4 regions of the Pantoea sp. X-Soil-OKNW-713 genome follow, and region 1 is predicted to be linked to each of the others. Evidence: predicted binding sites of a transcription regulator. Region 1 holds the regulator's gene; each other region holds the start of a gene.
The links. The regulator Fur, encoded in region 1, represses iron uptake genes when iron is present. The targets are predictions, from matches to a motif close to ATAATAATGAGAACNACTATCAA.
Positions count from the first base shown of each region.

Region 2: exbB (tol-pal system-associated acyl-CoA thioesterase) is a predicted target of Fur. The motif match lies at 1,614-1,636, and genes of this name have one in related genera.
Region 3: efeU (iron uptake transporter permease EfeU) is a predicted target of Fur. The motif match lies at 1,944-1,966, and genes of this name have one in related genera.
Region 4: AC6I8R_RS24850 (TonB-dependent siderophore receptor) is a predicted target of Fur. The motif match lies at 1,241-1,263, and genes of this name have one in related genera.

Region 1 covers NZ_AP035995.1:1,244,166-1,249,200, reverse strand. The annotation lists gene ybfF (esterase) at 1-508, shown strand, start outside; gene ybfE (LexA regulated protein) at 677-952, shown strand; gene fldA (flavodoxin FldA) at 1,081-1,611, shown strand; gene fur (ferric iron uptake transcriptional regulator) at 1,968-2,414, shown strand; gene AC6I8R_RS05705 (hypothetical protein) at 2,472-2,867, opposite strand; gene glnS (glutamine--tRNA ligase) at 3,103-4,770, opposite strand; gene nagE (N-acetylglucosamine-specific PTS transporter subunit IIBC) at 4,922-5,035, opposite strand, start outside.
Region 2 covers NZ_AP035995.1:3,755,228-3,760,262, forward strand. The annotation lists gene AC6I8R_RS17470 (MFS transporter) at 1-131, opposite strand, end outside; gene exbD (TonB system transport protein ExbD) at 376-798, opposite strand; gene exbB (tol-pal system-associated acyl-CoA thioesterase) at 804-1,526, opposite strand; gene AC6I8R_RS17485 (TRAP transporter substrate-binding protein) at 1,870-2,847, shown strand; gene AC6I8R_RS17490 (TRAP transporter small permease) at 2,894-3,400, shown strand; gene AC6I8R_RS17495 (TRAP transporter large permease) at 3,416-4,702, shown strand; gene metC (cystathionine beta-lyase) at 4,900-5,035, shown strand, end outside.
Region 3 covers NZ_AP035996.1:346,321-351,355, reverse strand. The annotation lists gene AC6I8R_RS22060 (TonB-dependent receptor) at 1-519, shown strand, start outside; gene AC6I8R_RS22055 (ABC transporter substrate-binding protein) at 534-1,541, shown strand; gene efeU (iron uptake transporter permease EfeU) at 1,999-3,600, shown strand; gene efeO (iron uptake system protein EfeO) at 3,614-4,828, shown strand; gene efeB (iron uptake transporter deferrochelatase/peroxidase subunit) at 4,832-5,035, shown strand, end outside.
Region 4 covers NZ_AP035997.1:250,178-255,212, reverse strand. The annotation lists gene AC6I8R_RS24850 (TonB-dependent siderophore receptor) at 1-1,197, opposite strand, end outside; gene AC6I8R_RS24845 (bifunctional diaminohydroxyphosphoribosylaminopyrimidine deaminase/5-amino-6-(5-phosphoribosylamino)uracil reductase RibD) at 1,449-1,886, opposite strand; gene AC6I8R_RS24840 (hypothetical protein) at 2,197-2,466, shown strand; gene AC6I8R_RS24835 (Exc2 family lipoprotein) at 2,565-2,981, shown strand; gene AC6I8R_RS24830 (L-lactate MFS transporter) at 3,244-4,488, shown strand; gene AC6I8R_RS24825 (cupin domain-containing protein) at 4,512-4,859, opposite strand; gene AC6I8R_RS24820 (LysR family transcriptional regulator) at 4,886-5,035, opposite strand, start outside.

The DNA.
Region 1 (5,035 bases):
CGGCCATTCGATGGGTGGCAAAATTGCCATGACGTTAAGTGCCATTGCGCCGGAACGCATTGAAAAGTTGGTGATGATTGATATCGCGCCGGTGGATTATCAGACACGCCGCCATGATGAGATTTTTGCTGCTATCCGTGCCGTGAGCGCCGCGGGTGTGACGCGTCGCGGTGAAGCCGCCGAGGTGATGCGCACCCTGTTGACTGAAGAAGGGGTCATTCAGTTCATTCTGAAATCGTTCCAGGATGGCGAATGGCGCTTCAATGTGCCGGTGCTGTGGGATAATTACGCCACCATTTCCGGCTGGAATGAGGTTCCTGCATGGCCACATCCGGCGCTGTTTATTCGCGGGAGCGAATCGCCTTATCTGGACAATCAGCATCGTGATGCGTTGCTGCACCAGTTTCCACAGGCGCATGCGCATGTCATCAGTGGTGCCGGTCACTGGGTCCATGCTGAAAAACCTGAGGCGGTTTTGCGCGCAGTTCGCCGCTTTTTTGTACTGTAAAAGCAAAAGCTTGCCGCAAAACGTTTAAGGTTGGCGTCGCAAGGAGTGCTGGAGTATGATGTCGCGCTAAAAATTTGCCGCGGATGATTTTTTCACCGTGGCTGGGCCGATAATGTATAAATTGCGCAGCGCCTTTCCGCCGTTCGCGCCCACTCAGTTTTACAAAAAATGGCAAAAGAACAAACTGACCGCACCACGCTCGATCTCTTCGCTGATGAGCGACGTCCCGGTCGCCCCAAAACCAGTCCGCTAACGCGTGACGAACAGTTGCGCATTAACAAGCGCAACCAGCTAAAACGCGACAAAGTGCGTGGTTTACGTCGCGTGGAGCTAAAAATGAGCAGTGAAGCGGTTGACGCGCTTAATACTCTGGCAGAGCAGCAGAACATCAGCCGTAGCGAATTGATTGAACAAATGCTGCTGGCGCAACTCAAACTGTCGTAACACACGCAGACCGCACGCAGGAACACAAAGTCTCGGCTTTACAAGTTCCGCCACTTTGCCCGGTCTGCTATCATTCGCTTAACTGTGCATTCAACCCATATATCAGGATTTAAGAGGTTACTTAACTCATGGCAATCGTAGGCATTTTCTTCGGCAGCGATACCGGCAATACTGAAAACATTGCAAAAATGATCCAGAAACAACTGGGTAAAGATGTGGCCGAAGTGCATGACATTGCCAAGAGCACCAAAGAAGATCTCGAAGCATTCGATATCCTGCTGCTGGGCATTCCGACCTGGTACTACGGCGAAGCGCAATGTGACTGGGATGATTTTTTCCCGACTCTGGAAGAAATTGATTTCAATGGCAAATTAGTCGCGCTGTTTGGCTGCGGTGACCAGGAAGATTACGCTGAATACTTCTGTGATGCGATGGGCACCATCCGCGATATCATCGAGCCAAACGGCGCGGTGATTGTGGGACACTGGCCGACCGAAGGCTACCATTTCGAAGCCTCGAAAGGTCTGGCAGATGACAAACACTTCCTCGGTCTGGCGATCGATGAAGATCGTCAGCCTGAACTGACCAACGAACGTGTTGATAAATGGGTGAAACAGATTTTCGATGAGCTGCAACTGAAAGAGATCATTGAAGCCTGATCCCCTGCCCTCCTCAATGTGGGCGCTGGCTCACATTGAGTTAAAGGAATTTCCTATAAAAATAATAGCTACTGTTTTTTAACTTTTTCCCGCAAATCTGTAGAATACCCGTAACGGTCATCCGCTTATTCCTCTGGCATCAGAATGAGGCTGAGTGAAATGGAAACAAAGACCTGCACGATCCCCGCCGGCGTTAGTGACATTTCTCCTTACAGCCACTGGTGATTTTCAGGACATTGCCTTGGTTTTCATTTCACTGCTTGAGTTCTATAATGAGACGCAAATGAGAATGCGCGTGATCGACATTCAAGGCCCTGCGCCGCAAGTGACTAGCTAAGTAACAGGACAATATCCGCATGACTGACAACAACTCCGCATTGAAGAAGGCTGGCCTGAAAGTCACGCTCCCCAGACTGAAAATTCTGGAAGTGCTTCAGGAACCCGAATGCCATCACGTCAGCGCGGAAGATTTGTACAAACGCCTGATCGACATGGGCGAAGAGATTGGTCTGGCAACGGTTTATCGCGTTCTTAACCAGTTTGATGACGCGGGAATCGTGACCCGCCATAACTTCGAGGGTGGTAAATCCGTCTTTGAACTGACGCAACAGCATCACCATGACCACCTGATCTGCCTGGATTGTGGCAAAGTGATCGAATTCAGCGATGAATCCATTGAAACGCGTCAGCGCGAAATCGCCACACGTCACGGTATTAAGCTGACTAACCACAGTCTGTACTTGTACGGCCACTGTGCGTTGGGAGACTGCCGCGAAGACGATACGCTCCACGACAAGCAATAAAATGTGCTATGCAGTATAAAAAAACCGGTGCCTGGCACCGGTTTTTTTATGGCTGCATCACTGCACCAGCGTTTCCTGTAAATAACGCCAGCGCGGAATTGAAGTACTGCAATCCAGTACCGCCAGTGAGATGCGGCTCTGGTTGGTGCCGTTCATCATTTGCAATTCACGATACTGAATCGTCACTTCCTTGCTTTGTTGCGAAATGATGGCATGTTCGCTGGTGGCGATACGCATCCCTTCACGCTGACCACGCAGCTGACGGAACAGCACTTCCGTCGCATTGAAATCCAGTTGCTTGCCCTGCGGGGTCACCATTTTGAAATCCGGGTGAAAGTGCGCAAGGAACAATTCAATGCTGTCGTCGGTGCTATCCGACTGATTAAAAATACGTTCGATAAGTTGATGTAATACCACTACGCTGTGTTTGGCTTCCTGAGCGAGACTTGTCATTTTTTTTCCTTTATAACCCGCGGAGCAACGTCTGAGAGCGGATAGCCTACCTGAAAAAAAGTTTTTAACACTCGTAAATTGATTAATTATGTTAAAGTCAGATTAGTTGCAAATCCCGGTAACAAGCACGTTTCGCAAGCCACAGAATAAAAGATGGCTAAACTCAAATTACAGCCAATAAAAAAGGGCGATTTCTCGCCCTTTTATCAGGATATGGGGAAAACGACAAAAAGGATTAATCGCCGATTTTCGCCCAGGTATCACGCAAACCGACAGTACGGTTGAATACCAGCTTAGAAGGCTGTGAATAAACGCTATCCGCGCAAAAATAACCTTCACGTTCAAACTGATACGGAGCAAGCGCTACTGCATCACGCAGACCCGGCTCAACAAAACCTTGTTTGATTTCCAGCGAGTTCGGGTTGATGGTGGTGAGGAAATCCTCTGCCGCACCTGGGTTCGGTACACTGAACAGACGGTCATACAGACGGAATTCCGCAGGCAGCGCATGGATCGCCGAAACCCAGTGGATCACGCCTTTCACTTTACGGCCATCAGCCGGATCTTTGCTCAGGGTATCGACGTCACAGGTACAATAGATGCAGGTGATATTGCCTTCATCATCTTTCGCTACGCGCTCGGCACGGATCACATAAGCATTACGCAGACGGACCTCTTTACCCAGCACCAGACGTTTGTACTGCTTGTTGGCTTCCTCACGGAAATCAGCGCGATCGATCCACACCTCACGGCTGAACGGAACCTCACGCGTGCCCATTTCCGGCTTGTTCGGATGGTTCGGCATGGTGATGATCTCTTCATGACCCGCAGGCAGGTTCTCAATCACCACTTTCAGCGGATCCAGCACCGCCATAGCACGCGGCGCATTCTCGTTGAGATCGTCACGGATACATGACTCCAGCGAGGCCATCTCAACGATGTTGTCCTGTTTCGTCACACCAATACGCAGGCAGAATTCACGAATCGAGGCTGCGCTGTAACCACGACGGCGCAAACCGGACACGGTCAGCATACGCGGGTCATCCCAGCCTTCTACCACCTTTTCACTCACCAGCTGAGTCAGTTTACGCTTCGACATCACCGCGTATTCCAGATTCAGACGTGAGAATTCATACTGACGCGGGTGAACCGGAATGCTGATGTTGTCCAGCACCCAATCGTACAGGCGACGGTTATCCTGGAACTCCAGCGTACACAGCGAATGGGTAATGCCTTCCAGCGCGTCGGAGATGCAGTGGGTAAAATCGTACATCGGGTAGATGCACCATTTGTTACCAGTCTGGTGATGCTCAGCAAATTTAATGCGATACAGCACCGGATCGCGCATCACGATAAAGTTTGATGCCATATCGATTTTGGCACGCAGGCAAGCCTTGCCCTCTTCGAAGCCACCGGCGCGCATTTTTTCAAACAGCGCCAGGTTCTCTTCCGGCGTGCGATCGCGGAACGGGCTGTTTTTACCTGGGGCAGTCAGGGTGCCACGGTATTCGCGAATCTCTTCCGGCGAAAGCTCATCCACATAGGCCAGGCCTTTGTTGATCAGTTCGACCGCATAGTTGTACAGCTGGTCGAAATAGTTCGAGGAGTAACAAACGTCTCCGCTCCATTCAAAGCCCAGCCATTGCACGTCGCGCTTGATGGACTCGACGAACTCCATATCTTCTTTCACCGGGTTGGTGTCGTCGAAGCGCAGATTGCACTGTCCCTGGTAATCTTGTGCGATACCAAAATTCAGACAGATCGATTTCGCATGGCCAATATGCAGGTAACCATTGGGCTCAGGCGGGAAACGGGTATGCACGCTGTTGTGCTTACCGCTCGCCAAATCTTCGTCGATAATCTGACGAATAAAGTTCGTTGGGCGGGCTTCAGCCTCACTCATCTCAAAATCCTCAAATACAATACGGGTGATTTGTCCTGGAAAGTAACGGAGTATGATCCACAAAGCGCAGAAGGGAAACAACCGTTTGTTGGTCGTTTTAAAACAAAAAAGGCAGGAATCGCTTCCTGCCTTTGGGGTTTATCACAAGGGTTTAGCCTTTAACCTCGTACAAACGGGTTTCACCGGCGACCACTGACCCACTTGCCAGCAGATTGAGGCCAGCGAAATCATCGCTGTTGCTGACCACCACCGGGCTGATCATCGA
Region 2 (5,035 bases), 2.5 Mb from region 1:
TTTGCAATCGCGGTCGCGTAATAACCAAACACCATGAAATCGTACATTTCAAGGAAGTTGCCGCTGGTTACGCTAAAGATAGTTTTGGCACCGCTCTGCGATGACTTTTGTAAAGAAGAAGGTGAGCTCATAGGATTTTCCAGTGTCTTCCATGCGGGGATGTCCCTTTTATCGTGACGTCCCCCTGATGAATGTGATCCAATTCACCATTGCACTTTACAAAAGCAGGGTTATACGTAACCAAACATTAACAAAGTTGATCCGCAGGATAATTGCCCGTTAATCCGCCTGATTCGTGGTTTTCCTTTTTGGTCGTCGATTACGCCCATAACAAAAAGGGCGCCCATTAGGGCGCCCTCATAACTTTCAGTGAAACTACTTCTTCACCGTTTCCATACCCATCAAGCCAATCTTCAGATATCCGGCTTCACGAAGTTGGTCCATCACCGACATCAGGGTTTCATAACTTACTGATTTGTCAGCCTGGAAGAAGATAGTGGTTTCTTTATTGCCTTCCGTCTGCGCCGTCAGCGCATTGACCAGCGTCTCTTTGGTGACCTGATCGTTGCCGATATAAACCTGGTTATCTTCTTTAATCGACAAATAAACCGGTTTTTCCGGACGCGGCTGCGGCGCACTGGTGGAAGCAGGCAGATTGACGCGAACATCCACGGTTGCCAGCGGCGCGGCCACCATAAAGATGATCAGCAGAACCAACATCACGTCGATAAACGGCGTCACGTTGATTTCATGCATTTCGCCATCGCTTTCCAGGTCGTCGTTTAAACGCATCGCCATCGCAATTACCCTACGCGCAGTTTCTGTGCGGCAGCCGGACGAGCCACTTCGTTAGTCACGTTTCCCAGGTCGAGGTCACGGCTTTGCAGCAGCAGCACCTGCGCCGCCACATCACCGAGCGACGCTTTGTAGCTGGCAATCATACGGGCAAATACGTTGTAGATGACCACGGCAGGGATAGCAGCGACCAGACCAATCGCGGTCGCCAGCAGCGCTTCCGCAATCCCAGGAGCGACCACCGCGAGGTTGGTGGTTTGCGTCTGTGCGATGCCGATAAAGCTGTTCATGATGCCCCATACCGTACCGAACAGGCCGATAAACGGAGCAACCGAACCAATGGTGGCGAGGAAACCGTTACCGCGGCCAGCATGACGGCTGAAAGCGGCAACGCGGCGTTCCAGACGGAAGCTGGTACGCTCTTTAATACCATCGGTGTCTTCGACACCGGCTGAAAGTTCCAGCTCGTTCTGTGCATCGTTAAGTAACACGGCGCTGTGGCTGTTACCCTTGAAGCTGGCGGCAGTGCTGGAGGCGTCATCTAACGAACGCGCATCACTCAGGGCGAGATGTTCGCGTTTCAGTCGGCGCTTGGCTGAACTCAACTCAGCAAACTTACCAAAGAAGATTGCCCAGGTGACCACAGAGGCCATCAACAGGCCAATCATGACCACCTTTACCACGATATCGGCATGATGATACATGCCCCAAACGGAGAGATCCGTCTGCATCAAATCACTGGCTACCACGCTGCATCTCCAACTTCAATTGCATAGTTCACGATCGAGCGCCGGATCATAACAAATTAGCGGGCCGAATTGATAGTAGTTCTCATTACTATTTACAAACGAAAAGTGCGTTTTTCCACCACAGTTTCTTTCGATTGTGAGCAGGTTTTATAAATGTGACGTACTGTATAAAATTATTAAAACATCGTTTCAAAATGTGATGCATTTCATTCAATCAACATCTGCCCACTTTTTCACCACGCGATTTTCATTATTCTGAGCCAGCCCTGCCTTTTAACGGTGCCGTTGCACTGTCCGATTTCGCTACCTGTTGCTGGAGCAAAAAATGACGCTGAAAAAAAGACTACTCGCAGTTTCGTTGTCCTCCATGATCGCCCTGCTGGCCTGTAATGCGCAGGCCAAAGTCCTTAAGGTGGCGGAAGTACAACCCGCCGGTTATCCCACCGTGGTCGCGCTGGAGCACATGGGGGAGAAACTGAAACAGGCCACCGAGGGTCGTCTGGAAATGAAGGTGTATGCCGGTGGTGTGCTCGGCGATGAAGATCAAACCTTACAACAGGTTCAACTGGGCGCGATTGATATGATCCGCGTTTCGTTGGCCCCGGTGACCACCATCGCGCCGGAAACCAGCGTGCTTACCCTGCCCTTTATCTTCCGCGATGAAGATCATATGCACAAAGTGCTGGATGGCAGCGTAGGTGAGCAGATCGTCGATAAATTCAATAAAGATCCCAACACCCGCATGGTGTTTCTCGGCTGGACCGATGCCGGGACGCGCAACATGATCACCAAGAAACCACTGAGCAAACCGGAAGATCTGCAAGGCATGAAGATCCGCGTGCAGAACAGCGCCATCTCGCTCGCCACGCTAAAAGCAATGGGCGCTAACCCGGTAGCGATGGGCGTCAGTGAAGTGTTCAGCGCCATGCAAACCGGCGTGGTGGATGGCACCGAGAATAACCCACCGACCTTTGTCGCCCATAACTACCTGCCCGTAGCGAAGTACTACACCCTCACCGGCCACTTTATTCAGCCAGAGATGATCCTGTTCTCCAAACCGGCGTGGGACCGCCTTTCTGCTGACGATCAGGCGTTACTGAAGAAGCTGGGCAAAGAAGCTCAGGATGAGGAACGTCAGTTGTGGGCCAGCTACACCCAGCAATCGATTGAGAAAATGAAGGCCGGAGGCGTCACCTTCCAACAGATCGATCGCGACTACTTTGTCAAAGCTACCCAACCGGTACGCGATCAGTTTGGCGGCAAGTATCAGGATCTGATGACACAGATCGCCGAGGTGAAATAACCCCCCACGCCGCGCGCAGGCGTGGCGTTTCACTCAGGATCCAATTATGAACGCATATTCCCGGTGGATGGATCGGTTGTACCTGCTGTGCATGTGGGTGGCGGCGGCAGCGTTGATGATCATGGTAGCGGTCATTCCCGTCGGCATCTTTGCGCGCTATGTATTGAACAGCGCGCTCTCATGGCCAGAGCCGGTTGCCATTATCTGCATGATCATTTTTACCTTTATCGGCGCGCCGGTCGGCCTGCGAGCTGGCACCCATATTTGTGTCTCTATGTTGACCGATCGCTTATCACCTGGCGGGCAAAAATGGGCGCTGCTGCTGTGTAACCTGCTGTTAATCGCCTTATGTGTGGTGCTGTTCCGCGCCAGCTACAACCTGTGTGCCGCGATGTGGATTCAGCCGCTGGCCTCACTGCCCAATGTCACCTATGGCGAGATGTATTTACCGATCCCGATTGGCACCATTTTTACCCTGCTGTTTGCCCTGGAACGTCTGCTGAATGGCGACCAGAGCCAGCGCCCAATCGTCACGCTTGGCGGCACCCACTAACCTCGGAGCATCGTGATGGACGCATTCATCCTGATTGGCAGTCTGATTCTGTTGCTGTTGGTCGGCTTTCCGGTCGCTTTCGCGGTCGGGTTTAGCGCCTTTATCGGTGCCTGGTGGATTGACCTGCCGCTGGAAGCGGTGGTGATTCAGGTGACCAACGGCATCAATAAGTTTTCGTTACTCACCATCCCGTTCTTTATTCTGGCGGGCGCGATCATGGCTGAAGGCGGGATCGCCCGACGCCTGGTGAATTTTGCCTATATCTTCGTCGGCTTTATTCGTGGCGGCTTATCGCTGGTGAATATCGTCGCCTCGACGTTTTTCGGTGCGATTTCCGGTTCTTCCGTGGCAGATACCGCCTCGATAGGCTCGGTGATGATCCCGCAAATGGAGGAGAAAGGTTATCCGCGCGATTTTGCGGCGGCGGTGACCGCCAGCGGCTCGGTGCAAGCGGTACTGACGCCACCCAGCCATAACTCGGTGATTTATTCGCTGGCAACGGGCGGCGTGGTGACCATTTCCTCGTTGTTTGTCGCCGGTATTTTGCCGGGACTGATGCTGGGTGGTTGCCTGATGGTGATGTGTCTGGGATTTGCGCGCAAACGAGGATATCCCAAAGGTGAAGCGATCCCGTTTCGCCAGGCGCTGAAGATCTTCTTTGATGCCTTCTGGGGATTGTTCACCATCGTCATTATTCTCGGCGGCATTCTGTCCGGGATTTTCACCGCCTCGGAATCTGCGGCCATTGCCTGCCTGTGGGCATTCTTCGTCACCATGTTTATCTATCGTGACTTTAAGTGGAGCCAGTTGCACATCCTGCTGTTTCGCACCATCAAAACCGTCACCATCGTGATGGTATTGATTGCCTTCGCGGCCGGTTTTGGCGCAGTGATGACCTTTATGCAACTGCCCACCGCCATTACCGAAGCCTTTACCAGCCTGTCGGACAACAAGTACGTGATCCTGATGTGTATTAACGTGCTGCTGCTGGTGATCGGTACGCTGATGGATATGGCACCGATCATCCTGATCCTGACGCCTGTGCTGCTGCCTGTCGCTACCTCACTCGGCGTGGATCCGGTGCATTTCGGCATGATCATGATGACCAATCTCGGTATCGGCCTGATCACGCCACCTGTCGGCACCGTGTTGTTCGTTGCCAGTGCTGTCAGTAAACAGAAGATTGAACAGGTGGTCGGCGCGATGCTGCCGTTCTACTGCATGCTGTTTCTGGTGTTGATGTTAATCACGTATATCCCGGCGCTGTCGCTGTGGCTGCCACATATCATGGGAGTGATGTAAAACCAGGCCCGTAGCGGTGCGATTTATCCTGCGGTTTTTTCCTGCATTGCGCACGGGAATGCGCGATAAATCGCGCCGCTACGGATCGCGCTTCATCCAATGAAGGTGACTGTCTGATATTCCGTAATCAGGGGCAACGCACAGGACCGATTCGTGTTAACGTGGTGGTTTTGTGAAATGCGGCAGGAAAGGCAGTGATGGCAACGAAAAAAATAGACACCACGCTGGTCAGCGCGGGACGCAGCAAACGTTACACTCAGGGTTCAGTCAACAGCGTGATTCAGCGTGCCTCATCGCTGGTGTTTGACACCGTCGCCGATAAAAAACGCGCCA
Region 3 (5,035 bases), on a different replicon from region 1:
TATACCAACGCCAACGGTGACTATGCGGTGGACGGTGAGCAGCGTAACCGGGGCATTGAGCTGATGGCCGACGGCGATGTCACCGAGCGTTTACACGTTTATGGTGGCATGACCTGGCTGGACCCGCGTCTGCTGAAAACCGCCAGCGCGCAGACGGAGAATAAACAAATCGTCGGTTTGTCGCGCTATGTTGCCAGCCTGTTTGCCGCTTACGACCTGCCAATGCTGAGCGGTACCGATATTCACGGCGGCATGCATTATGTCGGGCGTCGTAGTACCGACAACCAGAACGAAGGTTGGGTCAGCGGTTACACCACGCTGGATGCGGGGGCGGCGTGGAAGACGCAACTGTTCAACACCGCCACCACCTTCCGCCTTGATGTCACTAACCTGACCAATCGCCACTACTGGACCAATATCGTGCCGGGTGGGCTAAACGGCTACAGCGGTTCTGGCTATGCCAGCGCGCAACTGGGCGAACCGCGTATGGTTCAGGTTTCCATGCAACTCAATTTCTGATCGGGAGCAAGGCCATGTTAAAACCTTTCTGCGGGCTGGCGCTGCTGGTCATCAGCGCCGTGGCTCAGGCCCAAACGGTGACGGACGATGTGGGTCAGCAGGTGGCAATTAGCCATCCGGTGACGCATATCGCCGATGCCTGGTTCGCTCACCATTCATTGCTGATGACGCTGGGAGCGGGGGACCGGATTGTGGCGACGGTGAATCATCCGACCGATCGCCCCTGGATGTTTAAGGTGCAGCCAACGTTGTTTCAGGCGTTACAGGCGCACGGTAAAACCTTCGCCAGCGAAGCGCTGGTGGCGCGTCATGTCGATGCGATTTTCGTTCCGGCCCATGATCCTGATGCCCAGTCTTACCGGCTGGCGGGGATCCCGGTGCTGGAGATGCAATTTGATGACTTTGCCTCGCTGCGCCGCTCCCTCACCACCACCGCGCAGGTGGTGGGTACGGCTGAGGCCGAGGCACGCGCGGTGGCGTATAACCACTATCTGGATCAGCAAATTACCCGCATTCAGGCGAAAACCCAGGGACTGAGCGCCAGCCAGCGCCCCCGCGTGCTGCATATTCAGTCGCTCCATCCGTTGAAAGTGGATGGCCGCGCTACCCTGATCGATAGCTGGATCACGCTGGCGGGCGGGCGCAATGTCGCGGCGGGCATTGAAGGCAATATGAAGCCGATCTCCCCAGAGGAGGTGATTCGCTGGAACCCGGATGTGATCATTATTGGTGCCGGTGCGGGAACCTTGGCGGATTCCGATTACGCTGCGCTGTTTGGCAGCGTTAATGCGGTGAAAAATCATCGGGTGTGGCAGAATCCGGCAGGGGTGTTTCCGTGGGATCGCTATGGCACCGAGGTGGCGCTCCAGATTCAATGGGCCGCAGCCAAATTGCATCCTGAGCTGTTTCCCGATCTGAATATCGTCGACGCCACGCGCGATTTTTATCGCCAGTTTTATGCGTATCCATTGAGCGCCGCTGAGGCCGGACGCATCTTACAGGCGCTGCCGCCTGCAACCTAAAACCGCAGCGAATAAAATGCTACAGCAAATGAATCAACAATTTTAAGCGTGAAAGAAAGCCGTACCTGTTGGAGCAATAATTCAGCAGTTAAATAAAATTACAAGTCATATCAAGCTGTTCCCTTTACATATCTCTACAATCAACGAAATAAGCACCGGGGATGGCGGCATCTCTCCCCGGTTGCGTAGCAGCGCGATTTATCGCGCTGTTTTTTTAGGGTTAAAATCGCGCCGCTACCTTGTGTCTTTTAACGGAGTCGCCTTAATTCTTAAGGTTAACTTAATGTTGAGATGTGGCTCACATCAGGAAGCAAAATAATATCTGGCAATGTCACGAGCAAATAGAGTTTTTCCTTTTTTTACTATGCTGGTTAGCGGGAATGTTTATTATTCTCACGGGGAGTGATACTAATAATTATTATCATTTCGCTTTTAGCCACTTTTGGGAGCACTCTACTTGCTGGCCACGTTCATTATCGCATTGCGCGAAGGCCTTGAAGCCGCATTAATCGTAGGCATTATCGCCGCTTTCTTACGCAAAAATGGCCGTTCGCTCACCGCGATGTGGTTGGGTGTCGGTTGTGCGGTGATCCTCTCCCTTGGCGTGGGTTTTGTGCTGAACCTGACCGAAAACGCGTTACCGCAGGCGCGTCAGGAAATGATGGAGTCCATTATCGGCCTGGTGGCGGTGTTTTTTGTCACCGGCATGGTGATGTGGATGAACAATCATGCGCACAACCTCAAGCGTCAGTTGGAAACCGAAGCAGCAGAAGCCATCAGCCATTCCAGCGCCTGGGCGTTGACCAGCATGGCGTTTCTCGCGGTACTGAAAGAAGGCTTCGAAACCAGCGTATTTCTGCTGGCGACTTTTTCCGCTTCACAGTCGGCTGCCTGGGCGGCGGTGGGTGCCGTATTGGGGTTACTGGCCGCCGTGCTGGTAGGATGGGGCATCTATGTCGGTGGCATCCGTATTAACCTGTCGCGTTTCTTCCGTCTTACCGGGTTGTTCCTGATCCTGGTGGCGGCCGGTCTGATTATCTCCGCGTTACGCAGCGCGCATGAAGCGGGATGGTTAAATACCGGACAACAACGCATTGTTGACCTGAGCTGGCTGGTCACTCCCGGCACCGTACAATCGGCGTTGATTACCGGCGTGCTGGGTATTCCGGCAGATCCGCGGCTGGTGGAATTCGCAGGCTGGATTATCTATATCGTGGTGGTCGCGGCGATGATCTACTGGCCTGCCCACTTAAGACCGACACCAAAAAGAGCCGCACAGTTCACCACTGTGACCGGCGCGGGCCTGACAATCACCGCGTTGTTACTGTTCTTTGGCTATCCGGCACCGGATGTGGACATTCCCGATCAAATTCCGTTGGTCAGCCGCACCTCGCAGCAACCGGTCGGCCATATCAGTAGCCAGCCAGGCGCGGGCAAACAGTTTGCCGTCACGCTTGAGGGACAGGCAGCGGAAACGCTGGTGGTGCCTGCCGATCAGCTCAGCAACGTCAGCACCTCGGGGCGTCAGGAGTGGCAGGCGAGTTTCAGCTATGAACCCGCCGATGCCAGTTCACCGCTGACGCTCGACCAGGTCATGGCCGCCTATGGCAACCGCATCCCGGTGGGCTTAAGTCCGTCACAACATCCCGGTCCTTATGACGCCAAATGGACGGTGAATTGCCGTGTTGATGCCGCCATGAGGCGTGGCGTGTTGGTGAGCGCGGAATCTCAGGCCGGCACCTTTATCACGTTATCGGGCGGTGGCCTCCAGTCTCCCCGCACCATCAGCGCGCGGGCGCGCACCGCAGAAGCCGGGTGCGACTGGCAGATCAGCCCGACCTGGTCACAGGATATTGAACAACGCTTGCGAGATGCGGTTGTTGCTCATGATATCTGGCACTTCTGGGCCGTTATTTTACCTTCACTTTTTGCCATTCTGGCCTTCACCTGCTTTTTCTCAGCCAGTCGCCAGTTCCGGCGACTGAAAGGTGTTCGTGCCCGAGGACGCAGCAAACAGGGACTGCTGGACAGTTCAACTCACCAACTGCCTGAAAAATAAACAGGAAGGCACGATGAAGACAAAACCGTTCTCTACAAAATACGCGCTGATTGCAGCAGGGATTTCTGCGGCTTTAATGCTGTCCGTGGATGCGCAGGCGGCTACGGCAGCGCCGGTGAAAAACGGCGCTTCACAGGTCAACATCACCATGACCAGTGAAGGCGATGGCACCTGCCATATCGACCATACTTCGGCGAAAGCGGGTCCGGTCACCTTCACCGTGGTCAATAAAACCGCGACCTCACTGACTGAGTTGGAACTGTTAAGCGACAACCGTATTCTGGGCGAAAAAGAGAACCTCGCACCGGGCCTGCCTGCGGTGAAATTCACCGTCACGCTGGACGGCGGCACCTACCAGATTTATTGCCCGGGGGCGAAACAAGAGTTGACTAACTTTACCGTCACCGGTAAAGCGGCGGCAGCTCCGACCGGCAGCGTCGCGACGCTGTTGGAAGAGGGCACCAAAGGCTACGCCAGCTATGTTAACGGCGTAGTGGATGCCATGGTGGTGGCGGTCGATCGTCTGAAGGCCGACATTGATGCGGGCGATCTGGAAAAAGCCAAAGCAGACTACGCCAAAGCGCGTCCGTTCTACGAACGTATCGAATCTGATGTCAGCGGCTTCGTGTTACCGGGCTTCAAAGCCACCGATAATGCAGGCAACCTTGACTACTTAGTTGACATGCGTGCGTCCAACATCGACCCGAAAGTGGGCTGGCATGGTTTCCACGCCATTGAGCGTGAGCTGTTCAGCAAAAAAGCGATTACGCCGGAAACCAAACAACTGGCAGCTGAACTGCAAACCAACGTACACAAACTGGATGAGCAGGTTAAGCAACTGACTTACAAACCGGAAGACCTGGCAAACGGTGCTGCGGATCTGCTGGAAGAAGTTCAGAGCAACAAAATCAGTGGCGAAGAAGAAGCCTTCAGCCATCTCGATCTGATCGATTTCGCCGGTAACATCGAAGGTGCCGAGCAGGCATTCGCCTTCCTGAAACCGGGTCTGGAAAAAATCGATCCCGATCTGACCAAGCGTGTCACCGAGCAGTTCGCGGCAGTGCGCGCGTTACTGGAAACTTACCGCGACCCGGCGATTCCGGGTGGCTACAAGTACTACACCGCCGAACTGAAAGCCTCAGAGGGTGCAAAACTGAGCCGTGCTGTACAGGCGTTGCAGGAACCGTTGTCCAAAATCGCTGAAAAAGTCGCAACCAGCGGAAAATAATCGATGAAAGATAAGTCCAAACCGGCCAGGGAGGCCGGTAATTTCACCCGGCGAGATTTATTGAAAGGGGCGGTCGCCAGCGCCCTGACGATTCCGGCTGTCAGTTCGGCGCACGGACAGATTGAAGCGCAGCATAATCCCGAAGATCGTGTTGACCTGTCGCGCGAACATGCTTTTTATGGCACCGGTGGACAGGTGGGTATCGAA
Region 4 (5,035 bases), on a different replicon from region 1:
CATTGTCTGGCTAACCCATCCGTCAAAGGGAATGTTTACCTCGGAATGCAGGTTGGTATCATTCAGATCAATGGTAGAAAAACCTTCATCGGTCGTGCTGAATAATCCCTCCAGTCCACCGGACAGACCTTCGTTTAGTCTTTTATTGCGTGTTTTTTCGAACTGAATGTAATTATTGGTGGTCACACCGTTATCCCAGGCACCGGTATATTTCAGTGAGAGTGTTTGCCGGTAAATCACGTTGGTTTCTTTACCGTAATTTTCCTTAACCAGGGTGCTGCTGTTGGTGTTCTGCGTGTCACCGGCGTAAAGGTTGCCCTGGCGGCTATAACCCGCATTCAATTCCAGCGCCTGCATGGGCATAAACTCCCAGCGCAATACGCTATTAATGTTTTTATTGATCACCCCTTCACGGCCTGCCGGCACCATACCTGCGTATTTACCGCTACGCTCTGCTTCATGCCCGCTGTTAATATTCTGCGCGTCTGCCTGTGTTTTACTCCAGTTGCCATACAGGCGCAGGGTCAGATTATCCGTTAAAGCGCCGCTCAGGCTGGCGTTATAACGTTTGGTGGCCCCTTCAGATTTGTGTTCTGGCACGTTGTAATAAGTGTTGAAATTGCCATGCCACTCTTTTTCTGCCGGTTTGGTGATGATGTTGACCACGCCTCCCATCGCGCCATTGCCATACAGCGCGGCCGCCGGGCCGCGAATAACCTCAATACGATCGATCATTTCGGGCGGCACCCAGTTGCTGTCGCCACGGGTATCACGCTCACCACGCCAGCCATAGCGCACCGAGTTGCGGCTGCTGACCGGCATCCTGTCAACCAGAATCAGGGTGTTTTCGGGGCCCATACCGCGAATATCAATCTGGCGGTTATTACCACGCTGGCCGCTATTGGAATTACCGGTGAGATTCACGCCGGGCATAGTGCGGATCAGTTCAGAAACATCACGCTGGATAGGGTGTTTTTTGATGGCTTCACTGTCGATGATGGAGACGCCAGGCGCTTGCAGGGTTTGCTCGCGGGCGGTGACGACCAGAGTATTGTCGCTACTGCTTTTCTTATCGCTGATCGCCAGTTGTTGCACTGGCGTTTCACTTATTATTTCGTCTGCAAATGCAGGGGAGTTTCCAAGGCTGTACGCAATAAGACAAGCCAGTAGAGAATAGCGGGATATTGTTTTCATCATGAGATTTGTCATCTGTCCTTTGCTAACAAAAATGAAAACGCGAACTATAATGAGAATTATTATTAATTACAATAATGGTTTTTTATTGATCAATAAATGGCGGGAATAGATGCCGTTTCGTTATTATTTCGTCGATTGACTTTTTGGCAGCGGTGGCAAGAAGGGAATGCGTCGCACCAGGTTGTGTGAAAGACCCATTAACCTTATATATCGACCTGGTATCTATTTTATTTTATCGGCCAGAGATTCAATCAGAGGTCTGATGAAATCAGGTATTCAGAAAGGAATTCGGAAACCTCATTCTGGCAAATCCCCAAAGTGAAGCTGATGCCTGCATGCTGCAATATTTCAATGCCCGCACCCTGATTCTTTGGATGAGGATCGAGTAATGCAATGTAGATATGATTTGGTTTCAGTGAGGCCAGCGTCTTTGCACACGAGGGGGTTCTTCCCTGAAACGAACATGGCTCCAGCGTGACGTAGATATCGCAATCATTCACCGGCATCTCAAGCTTCGACAGGGCAGCAATCTCTGCATGGTGCAAGCCCGGTGATTGGGTAAAACCGGAAGAGACCACCTCGCCATTTCTCACGATCACACAACCCACGGGCGGGTTTGGCCGACAGTCCGGCAGCACATTTCTGGAACACTCCAGTGCTAACAACATATACGTTTCCGGCTTATTCATTTGATCTGCCTCAGTGCCAATCCAGGTAAATAAAGCAACTACCAAATTTAGTAGTGACGATAATCACGGGTAGTTTTACAGTGCATACCGGGCCTCGCGGCCATTTTCTGCTAGTAGTAACGGTTGTCGGACACATAATCCAGTCTTAATTTGCCTTACGTAATATTTACAATTTCTTTTCGATATTCTTATTATGTGTCGTACCCCAGTGATTTCATAAAAAGCGTTGGACCGCAATGGTCCGAAAGCGCGAGGCCGTTCGTTCAGCAGTTATTCATAACTATTGATCTTATCCAGGGGAAGGGAAGGCATGGGAATTTCACAGGCAAAACTGATTACTTTACGTCGTATGCAAAGTGGCACTAAGCACCGGCTACGTGGTGATAAAGCCATAGGGCTGGAAATGAAATGTGATTTTGAAATTGAAATGTGCAAACGAAGGGATATTACCTGCCGAAGTTTGGCGTCATTGATGCGGTCGGGGCTGATTGAATTCATTGCCTCGCCCACGGATATGTCACGCTATTACGAGGTAAGACTAACGGAAGAGGGTGAAAGGGTGGTGAATGACAATCGATGAATTCACCTGACTGACCCCGACCAGCACCCCGAGGTGCTGGTTTCAGCCCGACAGGGCTGATGATAAATCAATCGTTTTATGCAAAAGGAAGCATTTTAATGAATGGAAACCTCCGCATTGTGAGTGTTGTCGCTTTATCTCTCCTGTTACTGAATGGTTGTGCGCAAACGGATACCAGCGCCAAACGGCATGCGACTAAATTCGTCTATAAAGTCGAAGATTCGGATCCCAATTTTGTGATGAACAAGGCTGACTCCATCCGCATGGCGACGCCTTTTTTTGCCCAGTTCTGGCAACTGGGCAAAAAAGATCGTGCACAAGGTGTCTCCAGCGCCGATGCGCAGAAAAGAGTCAGCTATTTCCACAGCGATGAGTTCATAAAATCAATCAGTGGAACCTCGCACTTTGCCGGTAAAGAATATAAAGATGACGCCACGTTATCGCCGCGCTGGCGCAACAACATGTCGGAAGCGATTGCACAAACCTATATGGACGGTTATCTCGGCATAGAATAACTGCCCGTATCTGACGGTGTCCGGTTATGCCGGGCACCTGTCATGCTGCTGAATATCCTCGGTAAATATTAAACATCAAAAAAACATGATTTTTTTCTTATATATTATAGTGTTATCCGTGTCATCTCTCGTCTGTTTATGAGTTTTTCAGGTTGTTTTTGTTTATATATGAAATGTATTTAAATAAGAAATTTATCCTTTTCATAAGGAAATGGAACATATATAGAATTTAGATGGATTACTATTTGATAAAGGGATTTTTATGAATTGTCGTTGGGTTATCGCAGCCGGAGCGGTGGGTATCCATATTTCTTTAGGTTCAGTTTATGCCTGGAGTGTATTTAAAAAGCCTTTTATGGATGCCTTTGGCTGGAATGAGTTTGAAGCAGGGTTGCCATTTGGTCTGGCTATTTTTGTACTGGGGATGTCTGCTGCGGTCATGGGGCATGTTGTTGAGCGACGTGGGCCGCGATTTTCGGGGTTTCTCGCCACGGGTTTATGGGGTGTCGGTCTGATGGGGGCCGGTGTAGCCACCTCTGGCATGATATCGAACGATACGTTGCGCTTAGGTTTGTTACTGTTTTTTTGCCTGGTCGGTGGCTTTGGGCTGGGGACGGGGTATGTCACCCCGGTATCGATGTTGATGAAATGGTTTCCTGACCGGCGCGGTCTGGCAACGGGCCTCGCCATTATGGGCTTCGGCTTTGGGGCTTTTTTAGGCGGGCCGATTCTGAGTTTACTTATTGGCTCGGTAGGTATTGCTCAGACCTTTTTCCTACAGGCAATCAGTTACACGGCAATTATGTTGTTATCATCAGCCTGTCTGAAATTACCGCCACCAGACTGGCAACCCGCGCGGGAAAAGGTGAAGCCCGGCAAAATACCGGCTCAGGGCGTAATGCCAATGACAGCCAATCAAGCGGTCCGTACTCGCTGTTTTTTAGGGTTGTGGCTGATGATGTTTATAAATATCACCTGCGGTATTGCGTTAATTTCCGTCGCTTCTCCACTGGCTCAGGAAGCAACGGGTATATCAGCACTGGCAGCGGGGTCGCTGGTTGGGATGATCGGGTTATTTAATGGGCTGGGGCGAATTGCGTGGGCATCTTTCTCCGATATTATTGGTCGTCCCAATACCTACATTATCTTTTTCGCTCTGCAAATTGTCGCGTTCTGGCTACTGCCCTCATTGCAGCACGTCTTACTGTTTGAAGCGGTTTTGCTGTTAATCATGACTTGCTATGGCGGTGGTTTTTCCACGTTGCCTGCCTATATTGGCGATATTTTTGGCTCCCGCCAGGTCAGTGCTATCCACGGATATGTGCTGACCGCCTGGGCGCTCGCAGGGCTGGTCGGATCGTCCGTATCCTCTCTGCTGCGACAAAGTACCGGCAGTTACGAGGCAATGATGCAGGTGTTTGTCTGGGGATTAGCGCTGGCGTTGCTGGTGTCGGTGGCAACGAAAATGTACCTTTTACGCCAATTGCATCCCGACGCTCGTAGGTAATCAGCGGATACCAGCCTGCCCGTTTATGCTAAATCGGGCAGGTCGGTGCGGTCGCCTCGCGTGGTAGGGTGGGAAATAACAATAAACTCTACCGCGTCATCGCTGTCGTTTCTGGCCTGGTGTTTTGCCTCGGGAGGAATTTCTATGCCCTGCAACGCAGCGATTTCCTGCTTTTCACCTTCCAGCTCCATGGTCAGCACGCCCTTCACGACAAAGAAAAATTGTCGGGATACGGCGTGGTAATGCCGCTTTTCCTCGGTATGCGGTGGCATTTTTTCGTGAATAACCAGCATGTCCTGGCGTTTGACCAGATACCATCCATCGCATCCTTCACCCCAGATGTAGTGCTCGGCATTATCTTTAGAAATCATCTGATCCTCTGGCCTGATTTAACGGTTCATAACGCGGTGGAAAACAACAATTCTCGCAACCAGCGATGTCCCGGATCGCGATGGGTGCGCTCATGCCAGGCGACGGATTTGGTAAAGCCTGGGATATCCAATGGCGGTGCCACGATTTTCAACCCGGCGGTGTTCAATGCCAGCCT